2 linked regions of the Methyloferula stellata AR4 genome follow. Each later gene encodes a partner of the first gene's protein in a complex. Links are inferred from orthologs where the notes say so. Each region holds a gene or a part of one and is shown on either strand. Other genes may lie near its edges. The genes, in order: dapF and A3OQ_RS0108065.

The links.
Region 2: the proteins of dapF (region 1) and A3OQ_RS0108065 are in contact, whole or in part, in a solved structure (PDB 5YGU), measured with the Escherichia coli proteins. The link is inferred for Methyloferula stellata AR4 from one-to-one orthologs.

Annotation. Positions count from the first base shown.
Region 1 is NZ_ARWA01000001.1:637,268-640,943, reverse strand. The notes cover bases 350-3,286. They hold dapF (diaminopimelate epimerase), read right to left. Parts: upstream 2,283-3,286; coding sequence 1,416-2,282; downstream 350-1,415. Other genes in these bases: A3OQ_RS0103170 (GyrI-like domain-containing protein), read left to right, coding at 2,490-3,233; mtaB (tRNA (N(6)-L-threonylcarbamoyladenosine(37)-C(2))-methylthiotransferase MtaB), read right to left, coding at 350-1,419. Outside these bases: A3OQ_RS0103185 (nucleotidyltransferase family protein), read right to left, coding at 1-153; more of mtaB, read right to left, coding at 157-349; ybgC (tol-pal system-associated acyl-CoA thioesterase), read left to right, coding at 3,291-3,676. UniProt on the Escherichia coli protein: Involved in the succinylase branch of the L-lysine biosynthesis and in the biosynthesis of the pentapeptide incorporated in the peptidoglycan moiety. Catalyzes the stereoinversion of LL-2,6-diaminopimelate (L,L-DAP) to meso-diaminopimelate (meso-DAP).
Region 2 is NZ_ARWA01000001.1:1,635,803-1,643,149, reverse strand. The notes cover bases 2,146-5,046. They hold A3OQ_RS0108065 (RNA pyrophosphohydrolase), read left to right. Parts: upstream 2,146-3,294; coding sequence 3,295-3,798; downstream 3,799-5,046. Other genes in these bases: A3OQ_RS0108050 (CCE_0567 family metalloprotein), read right to left, coding at 4,966-5,046; fdxB (ferredoxin III, nif-specific), read right to left, coding at 4,591-4,914; A3OQ_RS0108060 (nitrogen fixation protein NifQ), read right to left, coding at 3,940-4,575; A3OQ_RS0108070 (divergent polysaccharide deacetylase family protein), read left to right, coding at 2,146-3,283. In the rest of the region: A3OQ_RS0108085 (DUF2252 domain-containing protein), read right to left, coding at 1-203; A3OQ_RS0108080 (TOBE domain-containing protein), read left to right, coding at 566-775; A3OQ_RS0108075 (TOBE domain-containing protein), read right to left, coding at 902-1,705; more of A3OQ_RS0108070, read left to right, coding at 2,126-2,145; more of A3OQ_RS0108050, read right to left, coding at 5,047-5,163; A3OQ_RS0108045 (NifX-associated nitrogen fixation protein), read right to left, coding at 5,180-5,647; nitrogen fixation protein NifX, read right to left, coding at 5,656-6,057; nitrogenase iron-molybdenum cofactor biosynthesis protein NifN, read right to left, coding at 6,098-7,347. UniProt on the Escherichia coli protein: Master regulator of 5'-end-dependent mRNA decay.

The sequences.
Region 1 (3,676 bases):
ATCCGCCGCGTCGATCAGCAAATCGAGGTCGCTATTTTCATTATCTTCTTGATGTAAGACCGAACCAAATACGCGTGGATTCAGCCCGCGGTTGGCAGCGACAATCCTGCGAATGTCTTCGCGGTGTGCATTGAGGGCGATCGAAGGTTTCATAGGTCAGAAGTTAGCATAAAAGTCTTTAGCTGCGACGAGCATTTTTCCGTCACTTGCCACAATTTCTCTTTCGATCAAGAGCCCCGCAGGCACATCGCCCACCTGAACCAACGAAAAATCTTGCGCCCGGCCGGTACCGCCGCGTTCGGTGAGGATGCTCAAGCGCCGCCCGACATGTTGGACGAGATGCGCAGCCAAGGCTGCATCGCCTGCATCGCGTAAAAGCCTCGCGCGTTCTTTCACGACGGCGCCCGGAAGCGCCGGCATTTTCGCGGCGGGCGTGCCGGGCCGTGCCGAAAACGGAAAGACATGAAGATAAGTCAGATCGCACTCTTCGATCAGATCGAGAGTCGCTTGAAACATCTCGTCCGTCTCGCCGGGAAAGCCCGCGATGAGATCGGCACCGAAGGTCGTATCGGGCCGAAGGCGTTTGAGATTCGCGCAGAGTTCGATAGCCGCTCTACGCGAATGCCGCCGGCCCATGCGCTTCAAGGTAAGGTCGTGGCCGGCTTGCAGCGAAAGATGCAGATGCGGCATAAGCCGGGGTTCATGCGCGATGGCATCGAAGAGGTCACCGTCGATCTCGATACAATCGACCGATGAGAGCCGCAGGCGCGGCAGATCCGGCACGGCGGCGAGGATGGTTTTGACGAGTTGTCCGAGTCGCGGGCGGCCCGCGAGATCGTCGCCATAGGAGGTGAGATCGACGCCGGTCAAAACGATTTCGCGGAAGCCCTGCGCAGCGAGCCGCTGCGCCGCTGCGACGATCTCATCTTGCGGGACTGAGCGCGACGGTCCGCGTCCATAGGGAATGATGCAGAAAGTGCAGCGGTGATCGCATCCTGTCTGCACGCCGAGAAAGGCGCGCGTATGGTCTTCGACGCCTTCGACGAGCGGCAAGGGGTCTGGTGAGCGTGCCATGATGTCTTGAACCGCATGGCTCTTTGACTCGCTTCGCCAAGTCTCAGACGCGGCTTTGCCGGCATTGCCGAGCACTTGGGAAACTTCCGGCATGGCGGCGAAGCGCTGCGGATCGGTCTGCGCGGCGCAGCCTGTCACAATGATTTCCTTGCCCGGGTGTTCCCGCTTCAAGCGCCGGATCGTCTGCCCTGCCTGGCGGACGGCTTCGGCCGTCACCGCGCACGTATTGACGATGACGAGATTGCTGCGGCCCTGCGCGATGGCCTCGCGCCGCATGGCTTCGGATTCGACGAGATTGAGGCGGCAGCCGAATGTGACTGTCTCAATCGTTTGGGAGACACTCACGCGGCGAGACCCGCGAAGAGCAGGGGATCGAGACTCTTCTCATATTCGAAGGCGACGGGGCCCGTCATCTCGACCTCGCCATCGTTTTCGCGCCAGGCGATATGAAGATCGCCGCCGGGCAAGGTGATGCGCGCGGCCCGCGCACTAAGACCGCGCCGGACGGCCGCGACGAGCGTGGCGCAAGCGGCCGAACCGCAGGCTTGCGTCAATCCCGTGCCGCGTTCCCAAACATTCAGGATGATATGGTCCGGCGACACGACCCGCGCGAAAGAAATATTGGCGCGCTCCGGAAAGAGCGGATGATGTTCGAGCAGAGGTCCGAGGGTTGCGAGATCATGCGTCCCGGCACCGCTCAGGAAAAACACAGCATGTGGATTGCCCATGCTGACGAGCGTGGCTTCCGGCAAAGCAACGGGCGGCGAAAGCGCTAAGGTAACGTGGTCCGTGTCCGGCACCGGGCCGCGCAGCGGAATCTCGTCCCAGGCAAAGCGCGGCTGTCCCATCCCGACGGAAAAGCTCCACTCGCCCTTGCGGTGGCAGACAAGCCGCGCAGCCGCCGTCTCCAGCGTGAGGTGATCGCGGCTTGTGCCACGCAGCAGCCACCAGGCGACGCAGCGTGTGCCATTGCCGCATGTGGCGGATTCCGACCCGTCGATATTGTAGATTTTCATAAAAGCGTCGGTATCTTTCGCGCGGGAATCGAAAAGCACCATCAACTGATCGAATTTGAGACCTTCGCCGCGGCCGATGGCACGCACCTCTTCAGCCGTCACCGAAAGATCGGTGCCGCGCAGATCGAGAATGAGGATCTCGTTGCCGAGCCCGTTCATTTTCGTCACTGTCTTTTTCGCAAGCGGGCTCATGGGGCGGCCGTTCATCTCCGGTTCGGACATGATATAAGAAAAAACCGGCTGATAGTCATGGCTTATCGGCGCCTCCGGCCAAAACCGCGGGCAAGACCGGTGCCGTGACATTCCTTGGCAATCTTGGCAGGCGAAACTGACGAAAGTCGGGGCTTCTGGCGGGAAATCGCTAAAAACTGAGCCTTACGTGAGAGGGGAGCGCGCCGCATGAAATCCGCTAGCATCAGGCATATTTTCGGTGCTGCGCTCCTCTGCGGAGCGGTTCTTTTCGCCTGCGGCGTCAGCCCGCAACCGGCTTTTGCGCAAACGGCCGTGCCGGTGACGGAGCCGAAAGCCGAACCCCAGGCCGCTTCGCCCGCATCCCCAGCCCCGGCGACCCCGGCCCCCGCGACGCCCGCCTCGCCGCCTTCGGCTACCGCGCCCGCGACACCTGCGCCCGACACGGAAACCAAGGGCGCACCCGGCGTTCCTGGCATTCCCGACGATGCCACGACGCAGACGCTCGATATTCCGTCGCGCCCGGTCGCCTTGCTGCGTGCCAAATCCGATTGGGATTCGGGCTTCAAGTCGATCATGAAATCGATCGCCACGGTCGAGGCGGAAATCGCCAAGGCCGGATTGAAGCAAGGCGGCAAAGCGATCGCCGTCTTCACCGAGACGAACGACAATGGCTTCAGCTATGAGGCCATGGTCCCCCTAACCGGAAAGCCCGAGGGCAAGACCGAACTCTCAAACGACGTGAAGATCGGCGATTCTCCTGCGGGCAAGGCGATCAAATTCCAGCATCGCGGCGCCTATGACGATATCGATTCGACCTATGATCTCATCACCGCCTATCTCGATGAAAAAGGTCTCGAGGCGCAGAACCTCTTCATCGAGGAATATCTGACCGAAACGAAAAACTCCGACGATCAGGCGCTGGAAGTCGATATTTACGTCTTCATCAAGTGAGCAAGGCCGGATGCGCGAGGGTCTTGCGCATCAGGGGGCGATGCTCATAAAGGCGGGATGACTTCTTCCGTCTTGCCCGCCGCCAAACCCGGGTTGCTGCCGCTCCGCGTCTATTACGAGGACACGGATTTTTCCGGCAGCGTCTATCATGCGTCCTATCTGCGTTTTTTGGAGCGCGGCCGGACCGAGCTTTTGCGCGCGCGCGGCGTCGACCAAAGCGTATTGTTCGCAGGCGAGGCCGGTGTCGCCTCTTATTTCGTCGTCCGCGCGATGAGCCTCGATTTTCTAAAACCGGCGCGAATGGACGACGAATTGATCGTCGAGACGATTATCGCGGATTTGGGCGGCGCCTCGATCAAGATGGATCAGCGGATTTTGCGCAAGGAGGACATCCTTCTGGCTGCCAAGGTGAAAATCGCGCTGGTGGCCGAGGGCCGGGCGCG
Region 2 (7,347 bases), 1.0 Mb from region 1 along the record:
AAGGCGAAAGGGTTTTCCATCATCCGGGCATAGCGGACGGGCAAAAGTTTAGCGACGCGGAAAGGATCGCTTTCGGCAAGGATCGCAACCGGATCGCGTTCGGCATTGCTCTGAAGGTCGGCGAGCGATTCGCGCGGCGTTTCATGGCGCAGCGTCTTGCCCTTCTTGAAGCGTTCAGCGCGCGACAGCAATTCCTCGGTCATGAACACCTCCTGTACATTAGCTGCACACCGGAAAATCAAAGCATAACATCAAACTCAAAAATTCCGGCGGCGGAAAGGCACAAGCAGACGGCATCGGCCTCGCCAGCTGGAGCACCGCTTTGGTCTTAAAGCATCCGAACGGCACAATTTTTATAGATTTCATCTATGTCTCGATCCCCGGATGCATCGCATGGAATTATTCCAGAAAGCGCAGAGTTCTTTTTCGCGATCGGCGTCTTCGGCAGCGATGAAATAACCGTGCAAGCAAATGGAACGAGAACTTGGTTTCGGCGCCGGTCACGCTATATTTGAAGCGACATAGCTTTTAACTGTGTCGGCCATTTAGAAATCAGGAGAAAAACGTGAAAATTTCGGGACGAAATTTTATTGCTGGCAAAATCGTCGACGTTCACAAAGGCGCCACAACCGCGCATGTGTCGATCGAAGTCGCACCGGGCATCACCATCCTGGCTTCCATCACCAACGAGTCAGTCGACGAGCTCAAGCTCGAAAAAGGCAAGCCCGCGCACGCACTGATCAAATCCTCCGACGTCATGATCGCCATCGACTAGAGCATGATCCCAAAAAGTTGGAGACTTTTTGGACAAGATCATGCGTCAAAAAAGATTGGAACGTGACAAATGATTCAACTTGGAGCGATCACGTTCCACTAGCGAAAGCCTGCCGCCAGGAGAGCTTCAATCCGCGGCAAGGACGACATGCGAGGTCTTGAAAACCGCAAAGACCTCGGCCCCTTCCTTGGCCCCCACTTCATCCGCGCCCGCCTGGGTGATGACGGCGTCGATGGTCTTGCCGTGACCGATATCGAGTGTGATCTCGGAGTCGACGCCGCCATCAATGCGTTCGACAACCTTGCCTTTGATTCTATTGCGCGCGGAAATGCGCAGGGCCTGAGGGCCACTCGCCAGCATCACCGACGTGCTGTTCACCATGGCCATGACGTTGCTGCCGAGTTTCAGATCGAGCTCCACCAGACTGCGATTGGTCACAAGCGCGAAGATGAAAACGCCGGGCGAGACCTCGAGCTTGATCTCGACGTTCACGGGCGCCGGCTTGATCTCGACGATCTTGCAATGCAGCGCGTTACGGGCCGAGACACGCAATGCGACGCCCCAAAAGAGCATATCTTCCGCATGTTCGAGTCCCTCTTCCGCGATCGACGTCGAAATGCGCCCGAGCTTTTCTTCGAGCTTCCGGAAAGCCGCGATCAGCCGCAACCCTTCCTCGGTAATCTGGGCGCCGCCGCCGCTCGATCCGCCGGTCTTGGTCAGAAAGGCCGGGCGCGGGAGAAGATTATTGATCGCATTCACCGAGTCCCAGGCCGTTTTATAGCTGAAGCCGGCCGCTTCGGCGGCCTTGGTTATGCTGCCATGTTTCGCCACCGCCTCGAGCAGCGCTATGCGCTCACGCCCGACCAGGAGACGGCCATCAGACCTCAAGGCCAATAATGTATCGATTTTACCTTGAGCCTTGCGCGCCATCGTGATCCTGCGGTTGCTGTAATGCTTTGAATTTGAATTCAGTTATCGGGTCCTGCCGATAAGCTGGCCCCTGAAGGGATGTCCGCGTCGAACCTGTCGCAAACGCGACCGGCCCTCACGCAGATTGGGTGTCCAGCGCGAAACGGAAGAGTCTCTATATATCGAATTGCTGTTTCCCGGAAATGAGGGCGGGTCCAAGGCATGTCCGCGCGGCGTCGGAGCCGCCGCTATGGGGCTCGACGGGCGAGTCCGCGGCGTGTCATTGTCGCCCTGCTGCTTCGGGGTGAGTCGGCCCCCGAGGACCCGGCACCGATCTAACGGCGAATACGGATCGAACTTATGGTGGATAGCGACTTCGATAAGCCTTTAGGCCTCGACCGCGCGCCATTTTCGAGACGGCGACGGAGCCCGCCTTACCGGATGATCGCCTTTGCCGGCCTCGGACTGATCGCCGCCGGGCTTTTCGCCTTCATCAGTTTGACCGGCGATCCGATGGGCGGCGAGCCTTATGCCATAGCCGCCATCCACGAGGATATACAAGCCGCGCCGGCAGCTAAGCCGGCCAGCAGCCAGCCCGCAAGTCAAACGCCGCCGGATCCAGCCGCGACTGGCGGCACCCTCAAGGGGGTGACAAGCGCCGAGGATCTCGAACAGCAAAGCGGCGTCAAAGTCATGCGCGGCGGCGCGAGCGCACCTGGCGCGCTCATCATCACCGTGCCGCAGGATTTAGGCATCAGGCTTGCCCCTGCCCCCGACCCGCGTCTCGTCGAAAAGACGCACTTTGGTCCCATTCCCAGGATCGGCAGCGACGGCTCCCGTCCGGCCGAGGTTTATGCAAGGCCGCTGGTCACCTCTTCGAGCCTGAAGGCGGGCGCGCCCCGCATCGCGCTTCTCATCGGCGGGATGGGCCTCGACACATCCGCGACCGAGACGGCGATTGACTCTCTGCCAGGCGCCGTGACGCTCGGATTTGCGCCCTATGGCCGCGATCTCGAACGCGAGGCCGCCAGGGCACGCGAGCATGGCCATGAAATCGTCCTCCAGCTTCCGATGGAGCCTTTCGATTATCCGCAAAACAATCCGGGCCCGCATACGCTCCTGACCTCCGCAAGTGCGGCGGAAAACACCGAACACCTGCATTGGCTGATGAGCCGCTTCACTGGCTATGCCGGCGTTGCCAACTTCCTCGGCGCCAAATTCACCTCGGACGACCAGGCCTTGACTCCGGTCCTGCGCGAGATCGGCGGCCGCGGGCTTTATTATGCCGACGACGGCACCTCGGCCCAAAGCCTCGTGCCCGGGCTCGCACCGGGATTGGATCTCTCCGCCGGCAAAACCGATGTGATCTTGGAAGGAGGCGCGAAACCGGGCACCCTGGAGGCTGCTCTGGTCAAGCTTGAGACCCGGGCGCGCGATAAGGGTATTGCGGTTGGCGTCGCGAGCGGGCTACCTTTGTCCAACATCGATCGGATCGCCCGCTTTGCTCAGTCTCTCGAGGCAAAGGGCATTGCCCTTGTACCGCTGAGCGCCATACTCGGCAAAGACGGAGCGAGGCCGGTCGTCACACGCGAACCGTGAGCTCTGACAGAATGGACTTTGGAAATTACCGTCCCTGCGTCGGTATCATGCTTCTCAATCGCAATGGTCTCGTCTTTATCGGGCGGCGGCGGAACAAAAGACTGCAGGGGCATATCGCGACTGACCATGAATGGCAGATGCCGCAAGGCGGAATCGATGCCGGCGAAAACCCCTATGACGCCGCACTGCGCGAATTGCTCGAAGAAACCAATGTCTCCTCGGCAAGCTTCCTTGCCGAAGCGCAGGATTGGCTGACTTACGATCTGCCGGTGGAATTCGCCAAGAAATCCTGGAAGGGACGCTACCAGGGCCAAAGGCAAAAATGGTTCGCGCTTCGCTTCGAAGGCGACGACAGCGAGATCAACATCCATACGCCGGCCGGCGGCCAGAAACCGGAATTCGACGCCTGGCGCTGGGAGCCCATGCAGCATCTTTCCGAGCTCATCATTCCGTTCAAAAGGCCGGTCTACGAAAAGGTCGTCGAGAGTTTCCGCCATTTGTCGGAAAAGGTGTGAGCGGTTCTTCAGCGCGTCATGCGCGGTGCCCGGATCGAGTCCCGGCATGAGCCGGAAAAGCGCACGGTGACGCGCACAATGTAAGACGGATCTTGCGGAATTATTGGCTCATGCCGTCAAGGCGAAAACGCAACGCAGCCCTTAATGCCTGTCGGCCGCATTGGCTTCGTTGAAAGCGCGGTTGTTGCGCGCCAGCACGGTCTCGCCCGACTCGTCGCCATAGCAAATATGGAATTCCGAGCAGGAATCGCAGGTCGGCGACGGGCACATGCTGAAGCCTTCCGCCTCGCACAGCGAGCGGTACAAGAAGCGCTTCCAGCGCATGTTGCGTGTATTCTTCGTGGCGAGCGGGGCAAAATGCCGAAGCAGGAGTTTCGTCAGGTCCGGCCGTTCCGCGAGCCCTAGATCTTCCCAAAGGTGATTAGGCTCCATGCCGCGTCTGGCGACGACATAGGCGAGCCATTCGCTCACTTGCCGCGGGCCGGAACAGTTTTGCAATAAGATCTGCCGGACCATGACTTCTTCTTCGTCCTCTTCAGCCTGCGGCTCGTGGGAGGGATCAAGAAAAAGGTCCATATGAACGAATTGAGCCGCCGCACATAGGCGGTCGCGATCGAGGCCAAGACGGCGCTCGACAGGCTCGCCGAGGCGCTTCGCCTCGGCGACCGCATGAAGCAGCAGACGTCCGATGATATGGCGATCAAAGCTTTCATCCACGGCGGCGCCAGCGTGTAGCGCACCATCGGCGCCGCGCAAGAGATGAGCTTCGGTCGGCATAGCTGTCGCCATGTCTCAGAGCGCGCCTTCGAGCTCGTTGATCGGCGTATGCGTCTGGCAATCAGTCGGGCAGACGCGCGCACAAGCGCCGCAGCCGATGCAGGCACCAATGTCGTTCATCGCCATGACCTTCTTTTCGAAGTCGTCATCGTCCTCGTTGTCGAGAGGCACGATCTCCCCGTCTTCGGTGAGGCCTTTCAACGTCATGACTTCACGGCCGCAGACCTTGTAGCAGCGGCCGCAGCCGATGCAGGTATCCGGATCAATTGAAGTCAGGAACTCCGGGGTCCACATGCGGCCGTCGCGTGTGGGCTTCGACTTTTCCGTGATTTCCGCCATTTTCGATTCTCCATTGGCCGATCCTCGTCGATCGGCGCAAATGCGTCAGTCTCAACCCATCGCGCTCAATTGGGCCCTCTTGCTTTCAAGAGTCTCGAAAGCCGTGTGAGCGCGTTGGGCAACATCCAAAATCTGCTGCCAATTGATCGGCAATTCCTCGGAGAGGTCGTGCAAATCCATCTTGGCCTGCATAGCCTGCGCGGAGAGTTTCTTGATCTCCGCTTTCAATTTGTCCGCGTCTTCGCTCATGCTCCTCCCCGTCGTGTCAATATTTGGCAACTTCGGGATATTTGTTGATCATCTCGACGCCAGCGGCAACGGCTTTCGTGCCTTCTTCCGCGAGCTTGTCGAGGCTGTCGTAACCATAGCGATGCACGTCGCGGAGCATCTTGTTCACGACGATCAGGCGGCCGGCCATGAGGACCAGACGGCCGAAGCCTTCGTGCGACATCTTCATCATCGGAGACACCATGCAGCCCGTCTCCTTTTCGATCGAAAGGCCGACCGCATTGTAGAAGAGCTCCAAGCGCCAAAGGGTTTCCGGATCGGGATCGCCGATCATCGGGATTTCTTTGCGGCGCTTCTTATCGACGATGTAGGGATCGATCAGGTCGAGATCGGTCTTGCTGTCCCACGCACCGTGCATATCCTGGGCGCGCCATTGCTTAATCAGTTCCTTCACGAAAGGCACATCGACGGCTGCCGGTTTAATCGCTTCTGCCACATCAGACATGGTTCACCTCAATCTTCGAAATCGAATTCTTTTGCTTCGCCGGCTTTTTGCATCGCTTTGCGCAGCCAGGGCGGCGGCGCGGGCGCCTTCAGCACATCTTGCAACTTGACGAGAAGCTCGGCAATCGGCTCCGGCTCCTTCACCTTCATCGGAAAGATGTTATTCGCGACGACGCGGGCCGCGCCCGAACCGCCGATCGCGGCGACATAGAGAATCGCGCAATCCTTCACGGCGTTGATCTTTGGCTCGAGCTTGTCCTCGTTGCCGTCTTCCTGGAGATCGCCGTTGAATTCGATCGTCTCCAGAAATTGATAGCCGTCGGGCTGCACGTCATACAGCATCAGGTTTTTCGCCCAGCCGAAATGCGCGTCCACTCTTTCGAGATCCTGGGTGGCAAATGCTACTTTCATGCAGCCTCCGTTTTTATCTGTTGTGCAGGCATCATTTGCCTCAATGAGTGGTGTGCGGCGTCGCCTGATGGTCACCGTGGGCGTCGCCATGCTGGGCGCCGACCAGTTCAGGATACCACGTGTCCGGCTTAATCGCATGGCCGGTCGAAAACAGCATATTCGCGATATCGAAGATCAGATCGCGAGCGCCGCGATAGCCGACCGCCGTGATATGTCCAGCACCCAGCCGATCGAAGATCGGCAAGCCCATCCTGAACAGCGGGATTCCCGTGCGCTCTGAGGCTTGGCGGCCATGCGCATGGGTGATCATGAGATCGCAGCCCGGCGCCAAGCGTTCAAGGTCTTCAAGATCGCCGATTAGCACGGTCTCGCACTGGACCTTTTCGAGGATCGGCGAATTATTGGTCGAGACCGCCGCAGTGATATGGCAGCCCATTTCGACGAGGAAGCTCGAGAGGTCGTAGAAGAAGTCGGGCTCGAGCCCCATGGCGATCTTCTTGCCGCCGGTGTGGAAATGCCCGTCGAGCATCGCATCGACCAATTGGCTGCGCTGGCGCTTGATCCGCGTCGGCACCGGCTTGCCGCTGATCTCCATCAGATGCGCAATGAAGGCATCGGTAGGTAGAAGGCCGATCATCCGTTCGAAGAGCTTGTAAGGGATGCCGGCCTTTTTCTGCAGAGTGTCCGCCGCCAGCTTCATATGCGAGCCGAGCGCGATGCAATGGGAGGCATTGCCGAGATCGGCGATTTCCTCGAGCGAAATCCCACCGAGCGAGGTCGGCGTGAAATCGTCCGGGATATGGCCGTCGAGCGAGGCGGCAAGATCGGGCAGAAACAAAGGCTCGAAACCGAAGCCCTCGATAATGTCCCGCAATTCGTCGAGATCGCCCGGCGTATATTGGGAGCCTGGCAGCACGACGAGCTTCTTCGGGTCGCGAACGACGTCGGGCTCCGGCGCTTTCACCAGCTTGTCGATGATCTTCGCGACGGTCTTTTCCCAGCCGTCCTGGAAGGCATCCTTGAAGTCGGGCGTCGAGACGTAGACGAGCGCGACATCATCCAGTTCCGGATGCTGCTGGCGCACGAGCGAAATATAGGCGTCGACGTCGTCGCCCTTGGTTTCGGTCACGCCGGTCGAACAGATGCCGATCAAGCGGGCCTTCTGCTTCGTCGAAATATTGACGATCGCCTGCTCGACGTTTTCATAGCCGCCGAGCACGGTCGCCACTTCGCTCATCGCCGTCGTCTGAAGCGGAATGGCTTCCTTGAAATGGCGCACGAAGAGCACGA